Regions from separate parts of the Mesorhizobium sp. WSM4848 genome, predicted to be linked through region 1. Evidence: predicted binding sites of a transcription regulator. Region 1 holds the regulator's gene; each other region holds the start of a gene.
The links. Region 1 encodes PhoB, which activates phosphate uptake and scavenging genes when phosphate is short. Its sites were predicted from a motif close to TGTCATNNANCTGTCAT; they were not measured.

Region 1 (7,446 bases):
GCCGGTCGAGATCAAGGTTGGCTTCGACGGCATCGTACTGGCCAACTCGAAGGCAGGGACTGTCGTTGATCTGACCAAGGAACAGATTTTCAAGGCGCTCGCCAAGAACGTCGCTGTTGACGGCAAGGTCGTCCCCAACCCCTACAAGAACTGGTCGGATGTCGATTCGTCGCTTCCCGCGACGAAGATCGAGGTGCTTGGCCCGCCGCCGACATCTGGCACGCGCGATGCATTCGTCGAGCTCGTCATGGACGCGGCCTGTCAGGAAGAAGTGAAGGCGGCTAATGAAAAGGGCTGCGGCGAGATCCGCGAAGACGGCGCTTTTGTCGAGGCCGGCGAAAACGACAATCTGATCGTCCAGAAGCTGGAAGCCAACCCCAATGCCTTCGGCATCTTTGGTTTCTCGTTCCTTGACCAGAACGCCGACAAGCTGCAGGGCCACAAGGTCGACGGCGTCGAGCCGACCTTCGAGAACATCGCATCCGGCGATTACGGCGTTTCCCGCTCGCTCTATGTCTATGCCAAGAAAGAGCATGTCGGCGTCATCCCCGGCATGCAGGAGTTCATCGCCGAGTACACCTCGGAGGGTGCATGGGGTCCTGATGGTTATCTGGCCGACAAGGGCCTGATTCCGCTGCCGGACGCCGAGCGCGCCAAGTGGGCCGAAAACGCCAAGGCCCTGAAGGGCATGGGCTCTTGATGTTTCGGGGTCCGGGCGTATATCAGCTCTGACCCCTCATGCTCTAAAAGCCCAAAGCACGGGACCAAAGGTCCCGTGCTTTGAGCCGGTGAATGACCGGCGGTCGAGGGGACGTCCTGGATGGTCGGTTATCTCGTTGTTCTACTGTTAGGTCTGGCCGCTGCGGCCTATTGGATCGGCCGGACACGCGCAATTGCCAGTGTCAACGGCGACGTCGCGCGATTGCATTCGCTGCCTGGCCAGCATGGCATGTTTCTGGCGCTTTTTGCTGCCGGTCCGGCGCTGCTTGCGATCGTGTTGTGGTCGCTGGTGACGCCGAGCATTGAATCTTCGATCATTGCCGACCGCTTCTCTTCCGAATTGTCGGGAATGGGCGTCCCGCAGGTCGAAGCTTTCATCCGCGATGCTCGCGCGATGGCCTTTGGCGGGCTTGTCGGTTTCGCCGATCCCACGAAAGAGGCGGCCGCCGCCCTCTACAAATCGGTCCATGCGACCAGCAGCTGGATCATCTGGACCGTCGCGCTCGTGCTTTCCGCGTCCGGATTTTACTGGGCCCATTCGCGCATCGCACAGGCCTACCGGGCGCGCCACGTGGTCGAGCGCATTCTTCGCGCATTCTTGATCGCCTGTTCGGTGGTCGCGATCCTGACGACGATCGGCATTGTCCTGTCGCTTATCTTCGAGTCCCTGCGGTTCTTCCAACAGGTGCCGTTCTACAAGTTCCTGTTCGGCACGCATTGGTCGCCGCAGAGCGCCTTCACCGGCGCGGGAGCGGAGGCCGGGGCGGTCAACGAGGACATTTTTGGCATGGTGCCGCTGTTTGCCGGCACGTTGCTCATCACCTTCATCGCCATGCTGGTGGCTGCGCCTATCGGGCTGATGGCTGCGATCTACCTTTCGGATTACGCCTCCAAAAGCGTCCGCGCGGTCGCAAAGCCGGTCCTGGAAATCCTCGCCGGCATTCCGACCGTCGTCTACGGCTTCTTCGCCGCGCTGACGGTTGCGCCCTACTTCCGCGGTATCGGCGAAAGCCTGGGCCTCAACGTCGCGTCTGAATCCGCGCTCGCCGCAGGCGTGGTCATGGGTATCATGATCATTCCCTTCGTTTCCTCGCTTTCCGATGATGTGATCAACGCCGTTCCGCAATCCCTGAGAGACGGTTCCGCCGGCCTCGGCGCGACCAAGTCGGAAACCATCCGCAAGGTGGTCCTTCCCGCTGCCCTTCCGGGCATCGTTTCGGCGATGCTGCTTGCCGTCAGCCGCGCAATCGGCGAAACAATGATCGTGGTCATGGCGGCGGGGCTGGCGGCAAACCTCACGGCGAACCCGCTCGAAGCGGTCACCACCGTGACCGTGCAGATCGTGACGCTGCTGGTGGGCGACCAGGAGTTCGACAGCGCCAAGACGCTTGCAGCCTTCGCACTTGGCCTGGTGCTGTTCTGCATCACACTTTCCCTCAACATCGTCGCTTTGCGCGTCGTCCAGAAATACCGAGAGCAATATGACTGATGCGATCTCGTCATTGGGCGCCGTCGGACGGCCGGTCAGCATTCATACCGACGATGCCGCGAAGGCGCGGCTGAAGGGCCGCTACCGCACGGAAACATGGTTCAAATGGCTTGGCGCCGCAGCCGTCGCGTTGGCCGGCTTGTTCCTTGTGCTGCTCCTGTCGACGATCGTCACGCAGGCGATTCCGGCGCTGCGGCAGAACTATCTGACGCTGCCGATCGATCTTTCAGCGGCCAAGGTCGACCCGGCGAAACTCGGTGAAGTGAACTACGACGCCATCGCTCAGCAAGCGCTTACGGCAAAATTTCCGGATGTGACGAGCCGCCAGGACAAGCGCCTGCTGCGCGGGCTGATTTCCACCGGCACAGGCGTGTTCCTGCGCAAGGATATTGCGGCTGATCCGGGGATGCTCGGAGGAACGGTGGACTACGCGGTTCCACTTGACGATTTTGCCGACCTCTACCTCAAGGGTTTGCTTGCCGACGTCGGTTCGGACGAAGCGATTTCGACAAGCGTCACGCCTTCGGAAACCAGCGGCGACATCGATCTGACCTTCGGCGACGATGCCATGCTGGCGCTGGCGCGCGGCCATGGTGCGACCGAGGGCGAAAACGGCATGCTCACGCTGACGAGCGGCGCGTCGTCGCTGCTGGTCGCGTTCAATGGCGGCACGGTCAAGCTGACCGCGCTGTCGCCTGCGGCCAACGGCACGGTGATCGCAAAGGGTACGGTGATCGAGGCGCTGGAGAGCACTGCGCCCGCCGCGAGCGGCCAGGCATTCCTGCGCGTCATCGAGACGCCGGAAGCATCGCGAAAGATTTCCGACAAGGTGATCGTCTGGCTCGACACGCTGAAGAGCGCCGGCCTGATCGAAAGCCGGTTCAACTCGATCTTCTTCTTCACCGGCGCAAGCCGCGAGCCGGAATTGGCCGGTGTCTGGGGCGCGGTCGTCGGATCGTTCCTGACCATGATCGTAACGCTGGCCATCGCCTTCCCGATCGGCGTTTCAGCGGCGATCTATCTTGAGGAATTTGCGCCCAAGAACCGGCTGACGACGATGATCGAAGTGAATATCAACAATCTGGCGGCGGTGCCTTCGATCGTCTTCGGCCTGCTTGGACTTGCCGTATTCCTGAATTTCTTCGGCATGCCGCGGTCAGCCCCGGTGGTCGGCGGCATGGTGCTGGCGCTGATGACCCTGCCGATCATCATTATCGCCTCGCGCGCTTCGCTGCGCGCCGTGCCGCCGTCGATCCGCGAGGCGGCGCTCGGCATCGGAGCGTCCAAGGTCCAGACCGTATTCCATCACGTCCTGCCGCTGGCGATGCCGGGCATCATGACCGGCACCATCCTCGGAATGGCGCACGCGCTGGGCGAAACCGCGCCGTTGCTGATGATCGGCATGGTCGCCTTCATCGTCGACATTCCCGGCGGCTTCACCGATCCCGCGACGATCCTGCCGGTGCAGATATTCATGTGGGCGGATTTCCCGGAAGCTGGATTCCAGCAGAAGACTTCGGCGGCGATTTTGATTTTGCTGCTGTTTTTGGTCATCATGAACGCCATCGCGGTGATACTGCGCAAGCGCTTCGAGCGGCGCTGGTAAGGAGTAGAGGATATGAACATCATGACGGAAGCCGGCGTTGAGCAGAAACTGAGCAGCGGAACCAATGCCCCTTCGATCAAGATGAAGGGCGAAAAGGTCTCTGTTCATTACGGCGAGAAGCGAGCTCTGTTCGACGTGGATATCGATGTCCGCGAGAACCAGGTGACGGCGTTGATCGGCCCATCGGGCTGTGGCAAGTCAACATTCTTGCGGTGCCTGAACCGAATGAACGACACGATCGATATCGCGCGGGTGAGCGGCAAGATCACGCTCGACGGCGAGGATGTCTACGACCCGAAAATCGATGTCGTCGAGCTGCGAGCCCGCGTCGGCATGGTGTTCCAGAAGCCGAACCCGTTTCCGAAGTCGATCTATGAAAACGTCGCCTACGGTCCGCGCATTCACGGCCTGGCCAGGAGCAAGGCCGAGTTGGACGGCATCGTTGAATCGAGCCTGAAGAAGGCCGGCCTGTTCAACGAGGTCAAGGATCGCCTGCTCGAGTCGGGCACCGGTCTCTCCGGCGGACAGCAGCAGCGCCTGTGCATCGCGCGCGCCATCGCCGTATCGCCGGAAGTGATCCTGATGGACGAGCCCTGTTCGGCGCTCGATCCGATCGCCACCGCCCGCGTCGAGGAACTGATTGACGAACTGCGCCAGAACTACACGATCGTCATCGTCACCCATTCGATGCAGCAGGCAGCGCGCGTGTCGCAACGCACGGCGATGTTCCATCTCGGCTATCTGGTCGAGGAGGGCGCGACCGACAAGATGTTCACCAACCCCGACGACAAGCGCACCCAGGACTACATCACCGGCCGATTCGGCTGAGCGGTCCGGCGGCGAATTTCGAACACGAGGACAGTATCATGGGTGAACACACCGTCGCATCTTTCGACGAGGAACTGGAGCACATCGACAGGCTGATCCGCGATATGGACGAGCTCGCCGCCGCGATGGTCGCAGCCTCGATCCGCGCGTTGCTTGCATCAGACAATGCGATGGCGCAGCGCGTCGTCTCGGACGACGCCATCATGGATGCGCGGCAGCGCGAACTCGACGATAGTGCGATCACGCTGATCGCCAAGCGGCAGCCGATGGCGCAAGATCTGCGCGCCGTGGTTGGCGCAATCCGCATGGCCGGCGATCTCGAGCGCATCGGCGACCTGGCCAAGAACATAGCCAAGCGGGTCAGCGCAGTCGGGCAGAGCGCCACGCCGCGTAATCTGTCGCACGGTATCGACACGATGGCGGATCTCGTTCTTGTGCAGCTCCGCGGCGTGGTCGAGCACTATGTGTCGCGCAATGCCGGCGCGTTGAAAGAACTGCGCGCCGACGACCAGAAGATCGACGTGAAATACACGGCGGTTTTTCGCGAACTCCTGACCTACATGATGGAGGATCCGCGCAACATCACCGCCTGCACGCATCTTCTGTTCTGCGCCAAGAATCTCGAGCGTATCGGCGATCATGTCACCAACATCGCCGAAAACGCCTACTTTGTCGTGACCGGGCAGCAATTGCCGGCGGATCGCCCGAAGCTCGACGAAACGACGATGTCGGCGCCGGCGACATGACAGGAGTGACCGGCCGATGATCGCGCCGCGCATCATGGTGGTGGAGGATGAAGAGCCGCTGGGCGTCCTCCTCCGTTACAATCTGGAATCCGAAGGCTATCAGGTCGAGGTGGTGACGCGCGGCGACGAGGCCGAAATCCGGCTGCAGGAGAACGTGCCCGATCTTCTGGTGCTCGACTGGATGGTGCCGGCGGTTTCCGGCATCGAGCTTTGCCGGCGCCTTCGGGTGCGTCCCGAAACCGAGCGGCTGCCGATCATCATGCTGACCGCGCGCGGCGAGGAGAGCGACCGGGTGCGCGGCCTTTCGACCGGAGCCGACGACTATCTGGTCAAGCCGTTCTCGACACCGGAATTCATGGCCAGGGTCAAGGCGCTGCTGCGCCGCGCCAAGCCGGAAGTGCTGTCCAGCGTGCTCAAGGTCGGCGACATCATGCTCGATCGTGAATCGCACAGGGTCTATCGCAAGAAGAGCGAGATCCGGCTCGGGCCGACCGAATTCCGGCTGCTCGAATTCATGATGCGGCACCCGGGCCGGGTCTTCTCGCGCAGTCAGTTGCTCGACAATGTCTGGGGCGAGACGATCTACATCGACGAGCGCACGGTGGACGTCCATGTCGGCCGGTTACGCAAGGCGGTCAACAATGGTCGCATGCCCGATGTCATCCGCACCATCCGTGGCGCTGGCTACGCGATCAGGGAAGACTAGCTGATATTCAGGTGAGGCCGGCCTGCGAATGGCTGAGTCCTCGTTCGGACTCAGGCCACGTCTCTCCTGATCGTGCCGGACTTGCCTTGTGCGCCGGGCGCAAAAACCTCCTGGTCGACGAAGGTCAACGCGCGCATGGCGCAGCCTTCGCGGATCAGCGGCAGCTCGTTCGGCTCGGTGTCGAAGGAAATCGAACCCGAATGCTGGCCGCCGGCGGTCTGGGCGATGGCCTCGCGCAGGGCCGGCTCGATCAGGTCGAAGGCGGCAGCGCTGGCGCCGACCATGGCCACCGGCGCCGGATCGATCAGCGCGAACAGGCTGCCGAGCCCGAAGCCGAGCGCTTCGCCGGCCTTGCGGTAGGCTTCGCGCTCCGGTCCGTCCGTCTCGCGCGCCCGGGCCGCCAGTGCCCGCATCTCGGCGTCGCTGACATCGGCGACCGGCTCTGCGTTCTCGCTCAATTGCCTTGCGTTGCGCCAGATGGCGTAGTTGCCGGCATAGGCCTCGACGCAGCCGCGCCGCCCGCAGCGGCAAAGCGCGCCGCCCGGCCGATGAATCATGTGGCCGAATTCGCCGCCTGAGGAGTGGGTGCCGGTGAACAATTCGCCCTTCAGCACCAGCCCCATGCCGATGCCGTGCGAGAGCAGGATGGCGATGAAATCATCGCGGTAGCGATCCGGGTGGCGCCAGCGCAGCGCCACGGCCATCATGTTGCTGTCGTTCTCCATGATGGCCGGGATGCCGAACTCGCGTTCCAGAATGTCGGCGAAGGCGATGTTCGTCTGCGGCGTGATCGGCGACCACAACATGGCGCGCGCATGGGAATCGGTGATGCCCTGGATCGCCAGCGCGATGCGGGCGACGCTTTGGACATCGAGGTCGGGATCTTCGAGCCGGCGCCGGACGATGGCGACACATTCGCCGATCAGCGCGTCGCGCGACATGGTCAGCGTGTCCAGCCGGCGCTGTTCCTCGGCGACCACTTGTCCGGCATAATCGATGACGGCGACCGACAGGAAATTCAGCGACAACACGACGGTCAACACCGCAGCGGCTTGCGGATTGAGGCTGAGGCCGACCTGCGGTCGGCCGCGTTTCAGCGAAACCGTCTCGCTCGCCTTGCTCTCGGCCAGGATGCCTTCCTGGATCAGGTCGGAAGAGATCGCCGATATGGTCGAATGGCTGAGGCCGGTGGTTGCGGCGATCTCGGTCCGCGACGGCTGGCCTGCGCGGCGTACCGCCGAAATCACCATCGCCCGGTTGCGCCGGCGCAGATCGTCATGGCGGATTCCGACCGACATTTTTGCTTCTCCTCATCGCCGCGGCCGCTCATGAATCGGAAGCCGTCGGTAAT
Region 2 (7,446 bases), on a different contig from region 1:
CGATCCGGCGATGAATTTGATCGCGGCCGATGCCTCAACGCGCAAGGCCGGCATCGACTATATGAAATGGGCGATCGACTGCACACAAGCGCTTGGCGCCAGAACGCTGAGCGGCCCGCTGCATTCGACGCTCGGCGCCTTCTCCGGCAGCGGGCCGACGGCGGCGGAGAAAAAACGCTCCGTCGCCTCGCAACGCGCCATCGGCGATCATGCCGGCAACAAAAACGTCACCATCGGGCTGGAGGCGCTCAACCGCTTCGAATGCTATCTGCTCAACACGATGGACGATCTGTCGGAGCATGTCGATGCAATCGACCGGCCGCACATCAAGGCGATGTACGACACTTTCCACGCCAATATCGAAGAGACCGACGCGATCGCCGCCTATACGCGCAACCGCAAAAATGTCGTCCATATCCATATTTCGGAGAATGATCGCGGCGTGCCGGGGCGCGGCCACATTCCGTGGCAAGAGACGTTTTCAGCCATCCGCAAGAGCGGCTATGACGACTGGCTGACGATCGAGGCCTTCGGCCGCTCGCTGAAAGATTTGGCGGCGGCCACCAAGGTCTGGCGCGATTTTTCGGAAAGCCCTGAAGCCGTCTACCGCGACGGCTACAAGCACATCAGGAGCGGCTGGAAAAAGGTAGGTGCCTAGCTGCAGCCAAGCCTTTCCCTCAGGCGATCTGAGTGGCCGGCGGCCGGGCGGAAACGCGCCGCTCGTTGTTGCCGACACCCCCCATCAGTTTGCGTCGGAGATAGCTGGAGATGTTGTCGAAGATAAAAACGACAAGCAGAATAAGCAGAACCATGTAGAAAACATTGGCCCAGTTGGTGTTGGTGCGCATGGCCTCCCACAATTTCAGGCCGATGCCGCCGGCGCCGACAGCGCCTATGATCGTCGCTGACCGGGTGTTCGATTCCCAGAAATAGAGGGACTGGCTGAGGAATACCGGCAGAACCTGGGGCAGCACGCCGTAGCGCTGCACCATTGCCGGCGTGGCGCCGACCGAGCGGATGCCCTCGCGCTGCTTGTCGTCGATGTTCTCCAGCGCCTCGGAATAAAGTTTGCCGAGGGTTCCGGTGTCGGTGAAGAAGATAGCCGACATGCCGGCCAGCGGTCCAGGACCAAAGCCGCGCGTAAAAAACAGCGCCCAGATCAGCATGTCGACCGAGCGCAGGAAATCGAAGAAGCGCTTTGTCACCTGGTTGGCTATGCGGCTCGGCGTGACGTTGCGCGCAGCCAGGAAGGCGAGCGGAAAGGCGACGATCGAGGCCAGCACGGTGCCGACAAAAGCCATGACGATGGTCTGTAAGAGTTTCAGCCAAACGTCGCCGTGCTGCCACTCGGCGTTGTTCAAAATGTTGTCCCAGGCGAGCGCCGCGTTTGACCGTGACGGTTCGATGCGAACCCCGGAGACGATCAGTGAAGCGACCTCGCTGAACGGCTTTCCCCAGAATGGCGAGTTGGTGTCGAACACGAAATTGGCCCAGCCGAAGAAACGTCGCCAGGCGACCACCTCGTCGTTCTGCACCTCAGCGCGGCCGAGAAATCCGAACGAGACATAGGCTGTCGAGCCTGGCCTGCGTTGCTCGATCCAGTCAGGCAGCGGTGTGCGCGGCGTGACAGAACTGCCCTTGGCGATGTCAAAGACGACGCTTTCGGCGCCGCGCGTCACGGTGACGAGGTTTGGCGTGACGGCGATCTGGCCATTGCCAAGGGTGACGGTCGCCGCCACGACGGCGTTTTCGCGCACCGTTTCAGGCACCGCAGAGCGGATTGGCCCGACGCGGCGGCTGGGTTCTCGGCAGTTGGCGCACCAGGCGCCATGAACGAATCCTGCGACGACTTGTTGGTTGCGATCGCCGGCGCCGGCGCTGCCTCGACCTGGCCGCTCGATGACGGCCATCTGCTTGGCCACCCAGTCGGGATCTGGATTGGATCCCAGCTTGGAGAAGCGGGAGTAGTCGATTGTCAGATGATTGTCCTTGAATTCGATGTCGGGCCGGATTTCGTAAGACACCCAGTCGGCGAGATACGCGCCGGCAAGGTTCCAGTTCGCCTTTTCGAGAACGCTGGTGACGGAGAAGAACCACGAACAATAGAAGGTGTAGAGAATGCAAAGAAGGATGCCGATCGGAGTGGCGTAGCGTTTCCACAGCGAGCGCCGGAACGCGTCCGGATGGCGAGCGGCGATGTCGTTGATGGCCTCAGCATTCATTGCACTACTCTCCGCGCCCGTATGCGAACGCCTGCCGGCCGACAAGACGGTGTCTCAGCCATGCTGAAAACTGGTCGACGGCGACAATCGTGCAGAACAGCAGAAAGACGATGGCGATGGTCTTGGCCTCATGGCCTCGGCCGATCGAAAGACGCAGGGATTCGCCGATGCCGCCGGCGCCGACGGCGCCAAGTATGGTCGAAGCGCGCACATTGATCTCGAAGCGGAGCAGGAAATAGCTGATGAAGTTGGGCAGGACCTGAGGCACGATGCCGAACCACACCCGTTCGACCCAATTGGCGCCTACGGCCCGCAAGCCTTCTTCAGGCTTCATGTCGGCATTTTCGACGACTTCGAAGAACATTTTTCCGAGCGCGCCGACGGTATGGATGCTGACCGCAATGATCGCAGGAATTGGTCCTAATGAGAAAATCGCCAGAAAAAAGCCCGCAATGACAATTTCCGGAAAGGCGCGGACAATTTCAAGGAAGCGGCGCGTGAAGAAACGGAGCCAGCGGCTGGCCGTGATATTGCCTGCAGCGAAGAAGCAGAGCAGGAAACCGAACGTGGCGCCCACCAGCGTCGAAAACAGGGCGATGTTCAGCGTCTCGACCATCCGGTGGAAATACTCCGGAATGTAGATGCTCTGGGTCAGGTAGACCCGGCCCTCCGGGTAGTCGAACTTGAGGCTGCCGTCGTCATAGGGGGACGGTAGGTCGAACAGCGCGCGCGCCGGGTCGAACCAGTCGCGTGGCTTCAACTCGGCGAAAAAGTCGGCGACATAGGGAAGGCGATCGAAGAACTTTCCGGCGTTGGTTTCGTTGGCGAACCAGAGCGAGCCAGAGAGTGCAAGAAACAGGAAAACCAGGCCGCCGATCGTGTAAAGGCGCCGGCGGGCGGCGAGGTCGCGCCAGTGCCGCTCGACGGTGGCTGCCTCGGGTGAAAGCGCGGGCGCGCGGTAAACGTCGGTCGCACTCATCGATAGATCCCCGGCCCCGGATGCGGCAACGCCGCCGGCAGCACATGGCTCCGGCGGCGTTTTGGCAGTTTGCTTTACGAGCCGATCTTCGCCTTACGGGCGTCGATGATCGGCTGGTAGAATTCCGGGGTAACCGGCGAATAGCCCTTGTAATCGCCGCCTTGAATCGCCGAGAAACAGGCCGGATCGGTTTCCGGAAGCTTGGTCAGGAAATCGGTGATCTTCTGCTTGGCGCCGGCGTCGATCGACGTACGCAAGACCAGCGGGCCGTTCGGGATCAGCGGCGACTGCCACAGTTCGACAAGGTCATCCATCTTGAGGACGCCCTTGTCGACCATCTTGCGCAGATTGCCCGAGCTGTAGCCGTCGTTGAAGTCGCCGACGCCGGAAGCCCAGGTGGTGCCGGCATCGAACGTGCCCTTGAGGACTTCAAGGACAAGCTGTTCATGGCCGCCGCCGAAACCGGTCGACGCGAAGTAGCTCTTCACATCCATGCCGATGTCCTTGGGCAGTGACGTGACCGGGATCAGGTAACCAGAAGTCGAATCGGGATCGGCGAAACCGAGTTTCTTGCCCTTCATGTCGGCGAGCGTCTTGATGCCGGAATCAGCACGCGCGACCATGACCGCACGGTAGCCGGTCGAGCCGTCGGTCTGGATCGTCGTCAGGATCGGTTGAACCGCGTCCTTGTTTTCGAGATAGACCTTGGCGTAGGCGGAAGCGCCGAGCTCGGCAAAGTCGAGCGTGCCGCCGAGCAGGCCCTGGATGACGCCGTCGTAGTCAGCGGCCGGGAACAGCGAAACTTTTTCGACGCCGAGGACTTGCTTGATGTGGTCGGCGAAGCACTGGTAGTTGCGCAGGCGGTCGGCTTCGTTCTCGCCGCCCAGAATGCCGACGCGGAATTCCTTCAGGTCCTGTGCCTGAACCGCGCCCACCGCCATGGCGAAGATGGAAACGGCACCGAAAAGTATTTTTCTAAACATTTCGCGTCTCTCCTGTTGGTTCCGGCGTCGCGCCGGAAGCGTTTTACGCCGGCCTTGATGCGGACTGGCGGTCCGGGCGCTCTGTCGTCGTCTGCTTTCGTATACTCGTATACCGGTATCCACTGGCCGGGATCTTGGAGCTAATAGCCGGGAAATGCCGGCTCGAGCGGTCCGGCGGATGCGGCGATCTTTTGCTTGATGGCAACGCTGGTCGAGGTGATCGCCTCGGAGATTTCACCGCCATTGCTGTTGGCGCCATAGACCATGCGCACGGCCTCCCGATTGAGGTCTTCGGGCGGGCCGTCGAACACCACCTTGCCGGCGGCCATGCCGATGATGCGGTTGCAATAGGTGCGCGCGGTATCCAGCGTGTGCAGATTGGTGACGACGGTGAGGCCCTCGCGCAGATTGATGTCCTGCAGCGAATCCATCACCACCTTGGCGTTGAGCGGGTCGAGCGAGGCGATCGGCTCGTCGGCGAGGATGACTTTCGGCTGCTGCATCATGGCGCGGGCAATCGCAACGCGCTGCTGCTGGCCACCGGACAAGGTGCCGGCTGGCTGCAGAGCCGTGCGGGCGATGTCGAGACGTTCGAGCGCGGCGATTGCCTCGGCCCGTTCCTCGCGGGAGAAGACACCGAGCAGATTGACAAGGGTCGAGCGGTGATTGAGCCGCCCGAGCAGCACATTGGTCAAAACGTCAAGGCGCGGCACCAGGTTGAATTGCTGAAAGATCATGGCGCAATCGCGCTGCCAGCGCCTGAGCAGCGAGCCGCGCAGGCTGGAGACTTCGGCGCCGTCAAAGAAGATCGAGCCCTGGCTGGGATCGATGAGGCGGTTGATCATCCGCAAAAGCGTCGACTTTCCGGCCCCGGAGCGGCCGATGATGCCGACCATCTGGCCGTGCGGGATCGAGATCTCGACATTGCTGACGGCGGTGTTCCTGCCAAACCGACGGGTGACGCCGCGGATTTCGAGCGTGGCTGCGGTTGCTGACATAGGCAAGTTCCAGTCCAGTCGCGTTTCGAAGGTCTGTTAACCTTGGCTAGCGCAGCCGCGTGAAGCCGCGGTGTCGGATTGATGTCAGATTTGTTACTGTCCACAGCCTGGAAGGGGGCGAGCCGGCGGCCGCAGTTCGATCAAGTGAATGGTGAATGGTGAATGGTGAATGGTGAATGGTGAATGGTGAATGGTGAATGGTGAATGGTGAATGGTGAATGGTGATAAGAACGGCTTCCCTGCCGCCATTCACTATTGACCATTCACTAACCGCCGTATTTTTCCAGAAATGCTTCCGCCGAAAGCGCGCGAAAATCGTCGAGCGCGGCGCGCAGGCGGGCATGGTCCCAATCCCACCAGGCGAGTGCCTGAAAGCGTTCCGCCGTACGGCGGTCGAAGCGTTCGCGGATCGGTTTGGCCGGCACGCCGCCGACAATGGTGTAGGGCGCGACGTCCTTCGACACCACGGCGCCGGCGCCGACCGCTGCGCCATCGCCGACGCTGACGCCGGGCAGGATGGTCGAGCCGTGGCCAAGCCAGGTGTCGTGGCCGATGGTGACCCGTTTGGCGCGGCGCTGCGCGAAAAATTCGCTCTCGTGCTCGGCGTCGTCCCAATAGTCCGAGGCGCGATAGGTGAAATGGTGCAGCGTCGGCCGCCAGGTCGGATGGTTGGTGGCGTTGATGCGCACGCTGGCGGCGATGTTGGCGAATTTGCCGATCGTCGCGCACCAGGCACTGCAGTCCTGCATCATGTAGGAATAGTCGCCGACCGTACTTTCCGAAAGCCGGCAGCCTTCGGCGATCTCGGTCCAGCGGCCGAGCGTCGAGTTGTCGACTTCCGCTGTCTCGTGGACAAGCGGCGTTTCCGACAGTTTTCGGGTCACGCGGCGATTTTCCCGGCGGCAAAAGCGGTCACGTCGATGACGCGGTCGGCCACTGCCTCGCGCACGTCGTGGTCGTGGAAGATGCCAAGCAGGGCGACGCTGGCCGCCTTCTTGGCCGCGATCAGCGCAATCACCACGTCGCGGTTGCTGGCGTCGAGCGAAGCGGTCGGTTCGTCGAGCAGCAGGATCGGGTGCTCGGTTATGAAGCCGCGCGCGATGTTGACGCGCTGCTGCTCGCCGCCGGAAAAGGTCGCCGGCGGCAGCATCCAGAGCTTTTCCGGCAGGTTGAGTTGCGCCAGCAAGGCGCGTGCCTTGTTGCGCGCGACCTCACGGTCCTCGCCGCGCTCGACCAGCGGTTCGGCGACGACATCCAGCGCCGAGACGCGCGGCACGGTGCGCAGGAACTGGCTGACATAGCCGATCGTGAGGCGGCGCACGGCAAGCACGGTGCGTGGGCTGGCCGTCGCCAGATCGATGAGCCCGTCCTCGTGCTGGACGATGATCTGGCCTGCGTCGACGGCATAATTGCCGTAGAGCATCTTCAGGATCGAGCTCTTGCCGGCGCCGGAGGGGCCGCCGAGCACGGCACATTCGCCGCTCCTGATCGAGAACGACACGCCGGCGACGACAGGCAGTTTGATGCCGTCACGCAGATGCATGGTGAAGCTCTTGGCGACATCGGCGACGACGAGCGGGGTTGCCATGGTTACACCTGCAGGATCGAAGAAACGAGTAGCTGGGTGTAGGGCGCGCGCGGATCATCGAGCACGCGGTCGGTGAGGCCGCTTTCGACGACGCGGCCGTCCTTCATCACCATCATGCGTTGCGACAGCAGACGCGCCACCGCAAGGTCGTGGGTGACGACGATGGCCGCCAGGCCGAGATCGGTGACCAGGCCGCGCAACAGGTCGAGCAGGCGCGCCTGCACCGAAACGTCGAGGCCGCCGGTCGGCTCGTCCATGAACACCAGCCGCGGCCCGGTGACGAGGTTGCGGGCGATCTGCAGGCGCTGGCGCATGCCGCCGGAAAAGGCGCGTGGTTCGTCGTCGATACGGTCCTCGTCGATCTCGACGCGCGACAGCCAGTCGACGGCGGTGGCGCGGATATTGCCATAGTGGCGGTCGCCGACCGCCATCAGCCGCTCGCCGACATTGGCGCCGGCCGACACCGTCATGCGCAGCCCGTCGGTGGGATTCTGGTGGACAAAACCCCAGTCGGTGCGCATCAGGAAGCGGCGCTCGGCCTCGCTCATGCGGTAAAGCTCGCGGAACTGGCCGTCGCGCATGCGGTAACTGGCGGTGCCGGAGCTCGGCAGCAATCTGGTCGACAGGCAGTTGAGCAGCGTCGTCTTGCCGGATCCGGATTCGCCGACCACAGCCA
Region 3 (7,446 bases), on a different contig from region 1:
GTCGCTTTTGCCGACTCTCTCGTCGGTTTTTGCCTGGAAACCTTGCGGCGGTCCGAGCGGCTTGACGAATATGTGATTGCAATTGCCAGCGATCACGGCCACGGCAATATCGACACCTCGATCCTGCCCGATCTGGTTATTCCCGGAAAGACATGGAGCTCCGAAGGCGCCACGTTGCATGTCCTGGTCGAGAACGCCGCCGATCGTGCGGAGGTTACGCAAAGGCTGGCCACCGTCGGGGCGGAACCTTGGAGCGATGCACATTTGCCGGTAGGGCTGCGCGAGCGCGTCGCGACCTTCGTGGCTCCGCCGCTGCATGATTTCGAAGAAGTGCCAGCGGGGCATCCTACAGACCAACCGTTCGGTCGCCCGAAATACAAATCCACCCATGGATTTCGACCAGGTATGAGTGCGGACGACCGTATCTGCATCATCTCCGGGGCCGGCCTGCCAAGTGCCGTGGCGGAAGAGGCTGAAGCAACACGCCTCGCGCCGACGCTTGCATCCATCCTTGGGCTACCCACTGAGACATTTCCCGATCTGCCGCTTTTCGAGTAAACAGGTTTTGTGCCCATTTGGGGAATGCAATGGCCGTATCGACAGTTGAAGTGGTGCTTAATGAAACGTTGGGAAGTGGTTCGCTCCGGTATACTCAATGACATCCACGCGGGAGCCTTCGAGAATGGTCGTCTGCCCGGCGATTTTGTCCTGGCGGAACGATTTGGCGTCAATCGACATACCGTGCGCAATGCAATCAAGGCCCTGGAGTCTGAAGGGGCTCTGCGGGTGCAACACGGTGTCGGTACGTTCGTTGCCGACGACTTCATTTCGCATACCTTGGACAGTGATCCGAGATTCACGTTCAAGCTTCTTGGCCAGAACAAGTCGGTGAAGCGGGAGATATTGTCGATCAACGAGATCTCTGTCGAACCGGAATTTGCATCGCATTTGAAGATCGCGCCCTCAGCGCTCGTTATTGCCGTAAGGTCGAGTTCGTTCATCAACGATTGGCCCTTGGCGACCGGAACCGCATATTATCCCGTCGAGCGCGTTCCTGGTCTCGCCACCGCGTTCGAGGGGCTGAACTCTCCGACAGCGGCCCTGAAGCGTTGTGGCATCCCGCAATACAAGCGAAAATGGACGCGGATAACGGCCAGAAGGCCTACCCAACAGGAAGCCCTTTTGTTGCGAATATCTTCGTCCAGTCCAGTGCTGTTTGAAACCAATGTCGATGTGACACCAGACGGATTGCCGATCAAATACGCCTTCAGCGTTATCCGAGCCGACAGATATGAATATCTGATAGAAGGCGACGGCTAAACCGAGATTGCCGGCGAATGGAAAGGGAGCTTGTGAGTGGCTTCAACCTTCCAAACGACGGTATCTTCCCTCCTCGGATCAACACTTTTTTACCAGAACAGCGTCTTGTCATTAAAGTGTTGCAAAGTGCTTCTAACTAGATACCTAGATATCTATGTATCAACTTAGGTCTGGTCCGTTATCCACGCCTCAATCGAGCGGCGAATGCAAGTGCGCAATCAAATGGAAAAAAGGCAGCGATGGATGGCGGTTCTGGCGCGAACCATGTGCGAAGACCTTGAGCGCGCATGGAGCGATCTGCCCACCGCACCACAATATGAATGGCTGCGTCGGCCCGAGACCGGCCTCGTCCTGTTGCGTGGACGGGCAGGCGGTACCGGCAGCCCCTTTAACCTCGGTGAGGCCACGATGACCCGATGTGCGCTGAGGCTAGCCGACGGCACGACGGGGTTCGCCTTCGTGCTCGGACGCGACCAACGCCAGGCGGAACTGGCGGCAGTCTTCGATGCGCTTCTTCAAAGGGCGGATGAAGTCGCGGCCGAGAGTCATGAATTGGTCGCTCGATTCGAAGCAATACAAGCGAGCCGCCGTGAGCTGAAGAGCCGCAAGGCGGCTTCCACAAAGGTCGATTTTTTTGCAATGGCGCGAGGCACGAGTCCGGAATGAGCAGCATTATGGACACTTCCGGGATCGAGCCCGGATTCACGCATCCCGTCTTCGATAGCCAAGACACGTTCCGCCGTATCCTGGATGCCTATGCATATGTGGGCCGTCCGCAAACGCTCGGCTCTGAAACTACGGCAGTTGGACCGCTCGCACCGGCGACCGTCTCCGCTTGCCTCACATTGGCAGACTTCGAAACACCGATCTGGCTCGATTACCGATCCAGCGGCGACGAGGTCCGCAATTACCTTCGGTTTCACTGCGCTACACCGTTCGTGGTTGGCGCGGAAGAAGCGGCATTTGCCATCGTGACGGATCCGGTGACGATGCCACGCCTGGCAGAGTTTCATCTCGGAACCGAGTTGGAGCCGCAGACTTCGACAACCATTATTGTCCAGGTCCCCTCCTTTACTGCCGGTTCACCGGTTCGGTGGCGTGGGCCTGGGATCCAGCACGAGGCCTCGGTCGCCATTGAGGGGCTTCCGTCGTGGTTCTGGGGAGAGTGGCAGCTCAATCAGGAGCTTTATCCAATCGGGGTGGATGTCCTCTTTACCTCCGGAAACGCAATCATTGCTCTTCCTCGCAGCATATCGGTGGAGATCTAAATGGCATATGTGGCTGTTAAAGGGGGCGAGCAGGCTATTCTCAACTCGCACCGCTTGATCGCAGAGGATAGGCGCGGCGATCCTGAAGTCCCCGAACTTGCGGTTACTCAGATTGCCGAGCAACTCGGTCTCGCTGTCGATCGGGTGATGTGCGAGGGCTCGGTCTACGACAGAGAGCTTGCAGCGCTCGCATTGAAGCAGGCTCAGGGCGACGCAGTCGAGGCGATCTTCCTACTCCGGGCTTTCCGGACGACCCTGCCGCGCTTTGCGGTGTCGAAAGCGATCAATACGGATCGGATGGCCATCCTGCGACGGATCTCTGCCACCTTCAAGGACGTTCCGGGAGGCCAGGTCCTCGGTTCGACCTACGAATACACGCATCGGCTGCTTGATTTCGACCTCGTCGACAACGCTGAAGTCGAGGAGCTGAAAGCGGAACTTGGTGAGACCCCGCTTGACGCCAATTGTCCGCGTGCTTTCGACAGCATCTCGGATGAAGGCCTGATCGAAGCCGAAGTGCCTGCGCCAGATGAAGCCTCGGTGTTCGATCTAACGCGAGAGCCTCTGGCGCTACCGGCCGGTCGCGATCAGCGTTTGCAGAACCTTGCACGTGGCGATGAAGGATTTGTCGTGGGATTGGCCTATTCCGCCCTGCGCGGCTATGGCGCAGCCCATCCCTATGTCGGCGAAACCCGGGTCGGAGACGTCGCGATCGAGCTCATTCCCGAGGAACTGGGCTTTCCCGTTTCGATAGGAGACATCACCGTCACGGAATGCCAGACGTTGGACTTGTTTGCGGGCTCGGACGACGAACCAGCACGCTTCACGCGGGGATATGGTCTCTCCTTTGGAAAGAGTGAGCGCAAGGCGATGGGAATGGCGATCGTCGATCGGTCGTTGCGGTCGCGCGAATATGGCGAGGATGTGAAATACCCCGCACAGGACGAGGAATTTGTGCTTTCTCATACCGACAATCTCGAGGCAGCCGGGTTCGTCTCACATTTGACCTTGCCTCACTACGTCGATTTTCAGGGTGACCTGCAGTTCATTCGACAGCTGCGCGAGGCGCAAGTCGGCAGCCGTTCAACCAAGGAGGCGGCGGAATGACTGGCATTCGTGAAGATGCGGCCAAGCGTAGCCGCCAGACGTACAACTTTGCCTATCTCGACGAGCAGTCCAAACGGATGATCCGTCGGTGCATCTTGAAGGCGATGGCCGTTCCCGGCCTGCAGGTTCCATTTGGCAGTCGCGAGATGCCGCTAGCCTACGGATGGGGTACTGGTGGCATACAAGTGACAGCCAGTGTCATCGGCCCCAACGACACGCTCAAGGTGATTGACCAAGGTGCGGATGACGCCACGAACGCGGTCTCGATCCGCCGATTTTTCAAGAGCGTGGCTGGAATCGAGACGAGCGAACAAACCGCTGCGGCCACAATCATTCAGACACGCCATCGCGTGCCCGAAACGCCTCTCAGAGAGGGTCAAGTCATCGTCTACCAGGTTCCCTCGCCAGAACCGTTGCGCAGTCTGGAACCGCGGGAATCTGAGACGCGGAAAATGCATGCCTATGCAGAATACGGCTTGATGAGCGTCAAGCTCTACGAAGACATTGCGCGCTTCGGCCATATTGCCACGGCTCACAGCTACCCGGTCATGACCAACGGGCGATATCTGATGTCACCGTCGCCTGTTCCCAAATTCGACAACCCGAAGATAGCGAACAGTCCGGCGATCCAGCTTTACGGTGCTGGTCGCGAGAAGCGAATCTATGCGGTCCCGCCTTACACGCAAGTGCACAATCTTGACTTCGAAGACCATCCGTTCCGAGTGCAAAAATGGAGGCAATGCTGCGCGCTTTGTGGAGCGACCGACAGTTACCTCGACGAGATTGTCGTGAATAACAGCGGGCATCGAATGTTCGTTTGCTCCGACACCGACTACTGCGCAACCCGTCGAGACCATGGTCACGTTGGACCGGAGGGTCAAGGCAGGGCTCCATTTGAATCGTTCCCGACTTCTAAAATCAAAAAGGGATCGCAATTACGATGAGAACGGCAATTCAGGTCCAACCCAAGCGCCGACAATCACTGCTCTCCGTGCAAAATCTTACGAAGGGCTATGGAAAGACGATCGGCTGCCAGAACATTTCCTTCAACCTCTTCCCAGGGGAGATCATCGCCATTGTTGGCGAATCCGGATCCGGCAAGTCGACCTTGCTCAACTGCCTTTCGGGTCGGTTGATGCCAGATACCGGGTCCGTAGTTTACGACCTCCATGACAAGGGGCCAACGGATATTCTGACATTGTCAGAGCCGGAGCGCCGCAAGCTGATGCGTACCGATTGGGGACTTGTGCACCAGAACCCGCGCGATGGCCTCAGAATGGAAGTCAGCGCAGGAGGCAACATAGGCGAGCGGCCGATGGCCACCGGTGCCCGACACTATGGCCACATACGGCAAGAGGCTCAGAAGTGGCTCGCCCGGGTCGAGATTGATCTGCGGCGCACGGATCATCACCCGAGAACCTTTTCCGGCGGCATGCAGCAACGCCTGCAGATCGCCAGAATTCTCGTCACCAAGCCGCGCCTCGTCTTCATGGATGAGCCGACCGGCGGGCTCGATGTCTCGGTCCAAGCTCGGCTGCTGGATCTGTTGCGACAGTTGGTCCTGGATTTCGGTATCTCGGCGGTGATCGTGACCCATGATCTTTCCGTCGCCCGGCTGTTGGCGGACCGCATCATAGTGATGTGGCGGGGCAACCTTGTGGAGACCGGTCTGGCGGATCAGGTCCTGGATGATCCGCATCACGCCTACACGCAACTTCTCGTATCATCGGTGCTCTAAATGCTCGGAAATGACGTTTCATCGCGCGTGGCGGTCAAACGCTCCGTCAACAACGAACTGAGTTTGACCGGCGCAAGACTCGTCTTGCCGGACGAGGTTTATGAAGGAACCGTCCATGTCGTTGACGGCTGCATCAATGACATCGCTCCTGGAAGGAGCAAGGCGCCCGGCGCGATCGATCTCGGAGGAGGCTATCTTATACCGGGTCTCATCGACCTTCATACAGACAATCTCGAGAAGCATGCTCTACCCCGGGCCGGAGTGCTTTGGAACCCGCTTTCCGCTGTCGTAGCGCATGATGCATTGGTCACCGCAGCCGGCATCACAACAGTTTTCGATTCCCTTTGCATCGGGTCAACGACCCGCGATCACAGAAAGCAAGACGATCGGGCTCGCATTCTGCCCATCCTCGTCGATGGCATCCATGAAGCCCAGGACTGTGGCGTGCTTCGAGCGGACCATCTTCTGCATCTGCGCTGTGAGGTCACGGACGAGGAAGTCCTGTCCAGATTCGCGCCGTTGGTGGACGATCCGCTCGTGAAGCTTGTCTCGGTTATGGATCACGCCCCCGGCCATCGTCAGTCGCCGCAACTCGACCGTTTCCGTCAGATGCAGATCACACAGTATGGCTGGTCGGAAGAGGATGCCGATCGCCATATTGAAGCATGGATGGACGCCTCCCGAACGATCGGACCTCAAAATCAGGCCCGTATCGTTGCGCTTGCCCGTGCTCGGCAACTGCCGATCGCCAGCCACGATGATGAAACAGCCGAGCATGTTCGAGAGGCAAAATCTGCCGGCGTGCTGATCTCCGAATTTCCGACGACGCGGGCTGCAGCGGAAACGGCGCATTCGCTCGGCGTTCGTGTGCTGATGGGCGCGCCCAACGTCGTTCGCGGCAACTCGCATTCAGGAAACATAAGCGCCCGGGATTTGGCGACAACCGGACATCTCGATATCCTCGCCTCGGATTACGTTCCGGCAAGCCTGCTGCATGGTGCTTTTCAGCTGACCAGGGACCCGGTCGGGATGAGCTTGCCGCGGGCGATCTCTACCGTCAGTTCAGCTCCTGCCTCGGCTACCGGCCTAGCCGACAGGGGCGCGATCAAGATCGGCAGCCGAGCCGATCTCTGCCACGTCATTGAGATCAACGACATTCCACTTGTACGCAAAGTCTGGAAAGAAGGCGGGCAGGTCTTTTGACAAAACGCAGATCACAAGACGTCTCCTTCGATCAGACCGGGAGAACCGTTCCAATGAAATCCGTAACGAACGCTGCGCTCCGCGCCATTAGCCTTTCCAAAAGCTTTACGCTCCATACCCAGGGCGGCATCGTCCTACCCGTTTTCGACAACATCGAGCTGACGGTGGAGTCCGGCGAATGCGTCTGCCTGCGCGGGCCGTCTGGCGCCGGCAAGTCAACCCTGCTGCGTTCGCTCTATGCCAACTACAAGCCGGACGAAGGCCAGATCCTAGTCGAGCATATGGGCGAAACCGTCGATCTTCTCGCCGCTGAACCCTGGGAAGTCGTGGAGATCCGCCGCTCGACCATCGGGTATGTCAGCCAATTCCTGCGCGTCATTCCACGCGTCGGGGCTCTCGATGTCGTCGCCGAGCCGGCGATCGCCAACGGCATGCCGGCCGATGGAGCCAAGGCCCTTGCCAAGAACCTGCTGACCCGGCTTCGCATTCCCGAGCGTCTTTGGTCGCTGGCTCCGGCCACCTTCTCCGGTGGCGAGCAGCAGCGCGTCAACATCGCCCGCGGCTTCCTCGTGGATTACCCCGTCTTACTGCTTGACGAACCGACCGCCTCGCTTGACGCCGCCAACCGTGTGACCGTCGTTGACCTGATCAACGAGGCGAAATCTCGCGGCGCCGCGATCGTTGGCATCTTCCACGACGAGGAGGTTTGGGAAGCCGTTGCCGACCGGTTGTTCGAGATCGACAATCAATCGCCATAGCGGTGCCGGCCGCGACCCTGACGAAGGCATGCGCCTGATGCCGGAACCATCC
Region 4 (7,446 bases), on a different contig from region 1:
TGATATCTATTCCAATTCGTCACAGATGAACGGAAATTAACACCAATTATCGGCAGATGCGAACCATAATATGTTTTCCTCTTCAGCATGCAAAATGCTGGAGAGGAGGTGCCATGGGTTCAGAACATGTAAACCTGCGAGATGCTCACGAACTGCATCGGTGGGCACGTCGTCAGCGCAGCGCCGCAATTGGGCGGTGGTGTCTTTGGCTTATCCGTACGCTCAATCGGTCACATCAAGGAATGGGAAAACGCTCAAGGCGAAGCAATGTCCGGGCTAGCGCAGCCGGCCAATCGGGATGATTTCGGGCGATGTCGGACGGTATGGCTCGCCACGCCAGTTGCCGAGCCATTCTTCGACGACCAGCCCAGTCTGGTCCAGCATCTTCGCGAGGCTTTCCTTTGTCGGGAAGGCGATTTTCGATTCGGCGCTGAGCACGCGTCCGCTGCTGGGCATTTCGTGGAATAAAAGCGCAGCTTCGATGGTTTGTCGGGAAAATCAGTCGGTACCCATCACCGATTCCGCACCACAATGCATGCACCGCCGGCGCTTTGCAGTTTCCGGCAGATGGTGTCGGCCTTGGCTTTGGAGTCGGCGCCGATCCGGACTGCATAGATGCCGCGCCTGCCGATCGGCGAGCGCACCCGGCTGACAACCGGATCATGGCCGTTAAGCAAGGCCGGAAACCGGCGCTTCACACCAGTCCATTGATTGAGTGCGGCGGCGCGGCGGAAATTGCCGGCCACCTGCACGCCCCACGGCTTGACGTTGATCGACGCCATGGCCACGGTTTGGGACTTGATGACCGGCAGCTTGCGGCAGGCGACCGCGAAGCTCGCTTTCTTGTCGAGCGGCTGGATGCTGCCGGCATAGGCGGTGTCGGTGAACCTGTCGGCCGGCTCGCCCATGATGTCCAAAACGTAGTTTTCGGTCTCCATCGGCAGGAAGCCGCCGGAACTCAGCCAGCGCGACACCCGGCTTTCGCCGGCATTGTAGGCGGCGGCGGCCAGGCCCAGATTGCCGAAGCCGGTTTTCATCTCGGCGAGATATTTTGCCGAGGCCGGAATGGCCTGCTCGATGTCGAAGGAATTGGCGAGACCGCGTATCTTGGCGGTGCCCGGCATGAACTGGGCTATGCCTTCGGCGCCGACTGGACTGACCGCATTGGGATCGAAGCGGCTTTCTTTCCAGATCAGCCGGGCAAAAAAATCCTTGGGCAGGCCGTTTTGATCGGCATGCGCCTCGATCAGATTGCAAACACGGTCGAGCAGCCGCTGCTTGGCGGGGCGCGGCGGATCGGCGTGGACGGCTGTCGCCCAGCCCAGCCCACCGAGCAGAACCAATCCACCAAGCAAAATCGGCGTCGCCCAAGGGAAGCGCCGCATCGACCTACTCCGCCGCGGCCTTGCCGGATTGCCCAAACCGCTGCTCGATATAGTCGGCGACCATTTTCTCGAAGTCGGCGGCGATCGAAGGGCCGCGCAGCGTCGCCGCCTTCCTGCCGTCGACGAATACCGGCGCCGTCGGCGTCTCGCCGGTGCCGGGCAGCGAAATGCCGATATCGGCATGTTTGGATTCACCCGGACCGTTGACGATGCAGCCCATCACCGCGACTTTGAGGTTTTCAACGCCGGGGTATCTTTCACGCCACACCGGCATGTTCTTGCGCAGATCCGCCTGGATGCTCTGCGCGAGTTCCTGGAACACGGTAGAGGTGGTGCGGCCGCAGCCGGGGCAGGCGGCGACGATCGGCACGAACTGCCGGAACCCCATGGTCTGCAACAGTTCCTGCGACACTTGCACCTCGCGGGTGCGGTCGCCGTTCGGCTCCGGCGTCAGCGAGATGCGGATCGTGTCGCCGATGCCTTGCTGAAGAAGAATGCCCATCGCCGCGGACGAGGCGACAATGCCTTTCGAACCCATGCCGGCCTCGGTGAGGCCGAGATGCAGCGCGTGGTTGGAGCGGGTGGCAAGCTCGGTGTAGACCGCGATCAGATCCTGCACGCCGCTGACCTTGGCCGACAGGATGATCTTCTGGCGGCCAAGGCCGATCTCCTCGGCCATTTCGGCCGAAAGGATCGCCGACTGCACGATCGCCTCGCGCGTTACCTCCTGCGCGGTCAGCGGAAAGCCGCGGCGCTGGTTGTCGTCCATCAGCCTGGTCAAAAGCTCCTGGTCGAGCGACCCCCAGTTGACGCCGATGCGCACCGGCTTGTCGTACCGGATCGCGATCTCGACGATCGCCGCGAACTGCCGGTCCTTCTTGTCCTTGAAGCCGACATTGCCGGGATTGATGCGGTATTTGGCCAGCGCCTCGGCGCAAGCCGGGTGGTCGGCGAGCAGCTTGTGGCCGATATAGTGGAAATCGCCGACCAGCGGCACATTGATGCCGAGCCGTTCGAGCCGCTCGCGGATGGCGGGCACGGCGGCGGCACTCTCGTCGCGGTCGACGGTGATGCGCACGATCTCGGAGCCGGCGCGATGCAGCGCCGCAACTTGAGCAACTGTCTGGTCGACGTCGGCGGTGTCGGTGTTGGTCATCGACTGAACGACGACAGGGGCGCCCCCGCCGACCATCACGCCGCCGACGTCGACACCGACAGACGTGCGGCGCGGCAAGGGTGAAGAAAAATATCCGGTCATGGCCGGCTGCCCTTTGTTAGCGCCGAATTCCGGAATCGGTTTCCGGCTGCGCAAAAATCAAAATACAGCGTCCATTGCGCGTCCGAAAGGAGGCGCGGCGCTATAGAAGGTCCCGGCATGAGGTGGAGGAGCAAAGATGGCTTGTCAATGGCGACAGGCAGGCAAACCTGTCAAATCGAACCGCCGGACAAATAAGGAAACGCTCCGGCGGCATTGGTTGTCACCGGAGAAAATGGTCGCGCCAAGCGCGCACTGTCCCGCACGATCCCGAAACCGAAAGGATTTTCGGAAACGACCATGCGCCAAAATCAGAAGCACGACAGCGCCCTTTGCGCGTCCAAAGGACGCGCAGCGCCGTAGATGAGCGTCAGTGCGTGGTGGGTTTCGGTTTCGCCTTCAATTTCTCAATCTCGTCCTTGAGCGCCAGCTTGCGCCGCTTGAGATTCACGATTTCGAGGTCATCGACCGATGGATGGTTCATCGCATCATCGATTTCGCGTTCGATGTCGCCGTGTTTCCGCTGCAGCTCATCAAGATGGGATGCAAGAGACATGATTGGTTCTCCCTTTCATGGTTTCCTCGATTGCAGCCGTCAAGGCGCGTCCCACCGCAATTTCGCTTCTGTGACGGCATAATGACAGTGTGCCACTATCGGGCATCGATGTCGAATGCTGCGTGGTAGCATTCCACGACAATACGAAATGTGGTATTGGCTGCGCGCCGGTGCAAGATACCTCCGGCCTCGCCCAATCAGGCCCATTTTTGGGCGCCGCAGACGTGCAGACGGTAGATAATGTCCGAACAGGAACAGGCTGATATCCGCCTCGAATATTCTCGGCTGAAACAGGAGCACGCCGATTTCGACGCGGCCATCAACGCGATGATCGCCATGAGCTGCGACCCTCTGCAGATCCAGCGCATGAAGAAGAAAAAACTTTTCCTGAAAGACCGGCTGATGGCGCTGGAAGACCGGATCATCCCCGACATCATCGCGTGAGCGAATCCCGCTTACGGTCGCGACAAATCCTGCTCATTCCGTGATCGAAAGCCTCGCCGCGCGTTCGCGCAGCAGGGCGATGAGATCGCCGGTCTTCTCCTCGGAAGTGTCGATGGGAACCACCAGGCATATCGTCGCCTCGACCTTGCCGGCAGCTGAAAGGACCGGCGCGGCAAGGCACTTTGTATAGGCATCGACAAGACCTGAGGTCACACAGTAGCCGGCAGCCCCGGCCGTAGCGATATCTTCTATGAAGTCGCCCAGCAACAATCTGCGGCCGTCCGGCAGGACGAGATCGTCTTCGGACACCATGTCTTCGATCACGGCCCTTTCGAAACCGGCGAGAAGCAGGCGCCCGGAAGCGGTCCAGGGAAGCGGGATCTGCAGACCTGTGGCCGAACTGATCCGGAACGGCCTGGTGCCCGGGCTTGAATGGACAATCGTGTAGCGGCCGCTTTGCAGCATGCACAATTCGGAGGTCTCGCCTGTCTCGCGCGAAAGATTGTCGACTTCCTGACGCCCTCTCCTGAGCAGGTCGTTGCCGCGCACATAGTCCATTCCGTAGAGATAAAGCTTCTTCCCGAAATAGACGCGGTTGCCGTCGCCGGCCATTTCCAGCAGGCCCGCATCCACGAGCGAGCGCACAAGCGTGTAGATCGTCGAGCGCGGCGCATTCACTCCCTTGGCGAGATCGCCAATCCCGATCGCTCGCTGGTTCGCGTGAAGAAACTCCAGAATATGGAGCACCCGGTTGAGACCCTTTTCGCGGGAGCCCGCAATCCTGTCTTCGCCCGGATCGGCGTCCGGCCGAACTGCCAAGGCATTGCCATCTTGCATTGCTGATTCCTGATGTTAGTATCTGTCTTGTACAGGATACATGTGTCTTTTGTAAGAGACAATCCAGCAGATTACTGATGCCAGCTTACGGATGCATGTATCGGCAAAGGGGAACACAACACGAAAAGGAGGTCGCCGTGAACGACACATCCAAAAGACGTGATTTTCTGAAACTGGCCGGGCTTGCAACGGCCGGAGTGGTGGGCGCAGCCGCAACAGTCGATGTTCAGAAGGCGGCGGCGCAAGCGGTGCCGGACAGCCTGCTGCGCACCGTTCTCGATCGCGGCAAGGTGATCGTCGGCACCGGCAGCACCAACGCACCCTGGCACTTCGAAAACGATGCCGGCGAACTGGTCGGCATGGACATCACCATGGGGCGCATTCTTGCCAAGGGACTTTTCGACGATACGACCAAGGTCGAATTCGTCATGCAGGATCCGGCCCAGCGCATTCCGAACGTGACCACCAACAAGGTCGACATTTCGATCCAGTTCATGACCATGACCGCCCAGCGCTCGCAGCTGATCCACTTCTCCCGGCCCTATTACGTCGAAGGCATCGCCTTGCTGACCCTTCCGAACGCCGAAAACAAGACCTTCGACAAGCTGCTTGCCGGCGGTTCGGCGACGCGGGTTTCCATCCTGCAGAATGTCGATGCCGAGGCGAATGTGCACGTCGTCCTGCCGGAGGCGCAGGTGATGCAGATAGACACGCAGGCCAACGTGCTGCAGGCACTGGAATCGAAGCGCGTCGACGCCGCCGCCGTCGATCTGTCGACGGTCCGCTGGCTCGCCTCGCGCAATCCGGACAAATACTTCGATGCCGGCAAAAGCTGGTTCTCGATGCTTTACGGCGCCGCACTTCGGCAAGGCGACCTCGACTGGCTGACCTTCGTCAATACGACCTTCACCACCGCCATGTTCGGCCATGAGACGGCGCTCTACGACGCTGCATTCAAGGACTATTTCGGACAGGAGCCGCCGGCCCGCCATCCCGGCTTCCCGGTCATCTGAGATAAGCAGGCGGAAGGGCTTGCACCCTTCCGCCTGCTTATCGTCGACAGCCCTCGATAATGACAGGGACACATGGGCTATACCCTGAACTTCAACCTGATCTGGCGGCATTTCGACAAGCTTTGGGGCGGGCTGCTGCTCAGCCTCGAGCTGGCCGTGATCTCCATCGCGATCGGCATCCTCATCGGACTGCTTCTGGCGGTCTGGTACGTGTCGGCCGGGCGTGCGGTGCGGACCGTCATCGCCGCCTATGTCGAGTTCATCCGCAACGTGCCGCTGATCCTGCTCGTCTATCTCGTCTTCTACGGCCTGCCGACGGTGGTCGACATCGCCTACAGCGCGCAGACCTCGTTCATTGCCACGCTGTCGCTCTATAGCGGCGCTTATCTGGTCGAGGTGTTCCGCTCGGGGCTCGAAGCGGTTCCGCGCGGACAGATCGACGCCGGCAAGGCGATCGGCCTGACGCCATGGCAAAGGCTGGTCCATGTGCGCCTGCCGACGATGCTGCGCATAACGCTGCCCGCGCTTTCCAACACGTTCCTGTCGCTGTTCAAGGACACGTCCGTTGCCTCGGTCATTTCGGTGCCCGAGCTCACCTACGGCGCCCAGTGGATCAACTTCAACACCTTCCGCATCGTCGAGGTCTACCTTGTGGTGACGGCGATGTATCTCTTGACCGGCTACGCGCTTCTTTTTGCACTTCGGCTTGTCGAGCGCCGGTTCAGGGCGGCGCACTAGGATGCTTGGCCAGATCGCCTATGCCTTGCCCTTCCTGGCCCAGGGTTTTGCCGTGACGCTATGGGTGTCGCTGCTGGTCGTGGTGTTGTCGCTCGTCGCCGGCGCGATGATGGGCGTCGGCCTTGTCTATGGCCCGGCTCCGCTGCGCTGGGCGGTGCGCATTTTCAGCGATACCATACGCGGCATTCCGATCCTGGTGCTCATCTTCTTCGTCTATTACGGCCTGCCTGCCGTCGGCCTCCATCTGGAATCCTTCTGGGCAGCCGTGCTGGCGCTCACCCTGTTCAAGACGGCGCAGGTCATCGAGTATCTGCGCGGTGCGGTCGGTTCCATACCGAAGGGGCAGTCCGAAGCGGCGATGGCGATCGGGCTGACCTTTCGCCAGCGACTGGCCTACGTCATCTTCCCGCAAGCGTTCAGGCGTTTCCTGCCACCATGGATCAATGGCGTCACCGATGCGGTGAAGGGCAGCGCGCTGGTCTCGCTGCTCGGCATCACCGACCTGATGCACGCCATCAACCAGGTCATCGGCCGCACCTACGAAGCGATGCCGCTCTACATCCTCGGCGCGGTCATCTACTTCGCCGTCAATTACGCGCTCTCCCTGGCCAGCCGACGGTTGGAGCGGCGTTTCTCCTTCATCCGGGAATAGCAAGATGTCCATCTCCCCGTCCGCCAATCCGGCGCTTCTCGACATCTCCGAGGTTTCCAAATCCTTCGGATCCGTCGCGGTCCTGCGCTCCGTCAGCCTGCAGGTGACGCGCGGCGAGGTGGTGACTGTCATCGGGCCTTCCGGCAGCGGCAAGACCACGCTGCTGCGCTGCGTCAACTTCCTGGAGAGCTACGACAGCGGCTCCATCCGCATCGACGGCAAGGAGGTCGGCTTCCGCGAGACGGCAACACGCCAGCGCCGCAGCGAGCGCGACCTGGCGAAGATGCGGGCCGAAACCGGAATGGTGTTCCAGAGTTTCAATCTGTTTCCGCATCTGACGGCGACCGGCAACATCATGCTTGGCCTGCGCAAGGTGCGCGGCAAGAGCAATGCCGAGGCCCGTGCCATTGCCGAGCACTGGCTCGGCCGGGTCGGCCTTGCCCACAAGGCCGACAGCCTGCCGGCCGAGCTTTCCGGCGGCCAGCAGCAGCGCGTCGGCATCGCCCGCGCGGTGGCGATGGAGCCGAAAATCCTGCTTCTCGACGAGATAACCTCCGCGCTCGATC

Region 2: the regulator PhoB is predicted to act here: its motif matches at 5,253-5,269, upstream of phnC (phosphonate ABC transporter ATP-binding protein).
Region 3: the regulator PhoB is predicted to act here: its motif matches at 1,427-1,443, upstream of phnG (phosphonate C-P lyase system protein PhnG).
Region 4: the regulator PhoB is predicted to act here: its motif matches at 3,267-3,283, upstream of AC0L16_RS26375 (YdcH family protein).

Annotation. Positions count from the first base shown of each region.
Region 1 is NZ_JBVVPX010000030.1:21,750-29,195, forward strand. Features, by position in the region: gene AC0L16_RS23965 (PstS family phosphate ABC transporter substrate-binding protein) at 1-700, shown strand, start outside; gene pstC (phosphate ABC transporter permease subunit PstC) at 821-2,209, shown strand; gene pstA (phosphate ABC transporter permease PstA) at 2,202-3,815, shown strand; gene pstB (phosphate ABC transporter ATP-binding protein PstB) at 3,828-4,643, shown strand; gene phoU (phosphate signaling complex protein PhoU) at 4,682-5,389, shown strand; gene phoB (phosphate regulon transcriptional regulator PhoB) at 5,406-6,095, shown strand; gene AC0L16_RS23995 (ROK family protein) at 6,146-7,393, opposite strand.
Region 2 is NZ_JBVVPX010000039.1:43,901-51,346, forward strand. Features, by position in the region: gene AC0L16_RS27895 (sugar phosphate isomerase/epimerase family protein) at 1-658, shown strand, start outside; gene phnE (phosphonate ABC transporter, permease protein PhnE) at 678-2,222, opposite strand; gene phnE (phosphonate ABC transporter, permease protein PhnE) at 2,227-3,201, opposite strand; gene phnD (phosphonate ABC transporter substrate-binding protein) at 3,276-4,184, opposite strand; gene phnC (phosphonate ABC transporter ATP-binding protein) at 4,325-5,182, opposite strand; gene AC0L16_RS27920 (DapH/DapD/GlmU-related protein) at 5,449-6,066, opposite strand; gene phnL (phosphonate C-P lyase system protein PhnL) at 6,063-6,770, opposite strand; gene phnK (phosphonate C-P lyase system protein PhnK) at 6,773-7,446, opposite strand, start outside.
Region 3 is NZ_JBVVPX010000027.1:35,670-43,115, reverse strand. Features, by position in the region: gene AC0L16_RS22595 (alkaline phosphatase family protein) at 1-558, shown strand, start outside; gene phnF (phosphonate metabolism transcriptional regulator PhnF) at 619-1,320, shown strand; gene phnG (phosphonate C-P lyase system protein PhnG) at 1,525-1,986, shown strand; gene phnH (phosphonate C-P lyase system protein PhnH) at 1,983-2,588, shown strand; gene AC0L16_RS22575 (carbon-phosphorus lyase complex subunit) at 2,589-3,695, shown strand; gene AC0L16_RS22570 (alpha-D-ribose 1-methylphosphonate 5-phosphate C-P-lyase PhnJ) at 3,692-4,639, shown strand; gene phnK (phosphonate C-P lyase system protein PhnK) at 4,636-5,433, shown strand; gene phnM (phosphonate metabolism protein PhnM) at 5,434-6,636, shown strand; gene phnL (phosphonate C-P lyase system protein PhnL) at 6,690-7,394, shown strand.
Region 4 is NZ_JBVVPX010000035.1:59,088-66,533, reverse strand. Features, by position in the region: gene AC0L16_RS26390 (hypothetical protein) at 277-438, opposite strand; gene AC0L16_RS26385 (lytic transglycosylase domain-containing protein) at 513-1,385, opposite strand; gene ispG (flavodoxin-dependent (E)-4-hydroxy-3-methylbut-2-enyl-diphosphate synthase) at 1,390-2,643, opposite strand; gene AC0L16_RS26375 (YdcH family protein) at 3,011-3,196, opposite strand; gene AC0L16_RS26370 (YdcH family protein) at 3,437-3,640, shown strand; gene AC0L16_RS26365 (IclR family transcriptional regulator) at 3,674-4,477, opposite strand; gene AC0L16_RS26360 (transporter substrate-binding domain-containing protein) at 4,615-5,490, shown strand; gene AC0L16_RS26355 (amino acid ABC transporter permease) at 5,563-6,228, shown strand; gene AC0L16_RS26350 (amino acid ABC transporter permease) at 6,230-6,880, shown strand; gene AC0L16_RS26345 (amino acid ABC transporter ATP-binding protein) at 6,885-7,446, shown strand, end outside.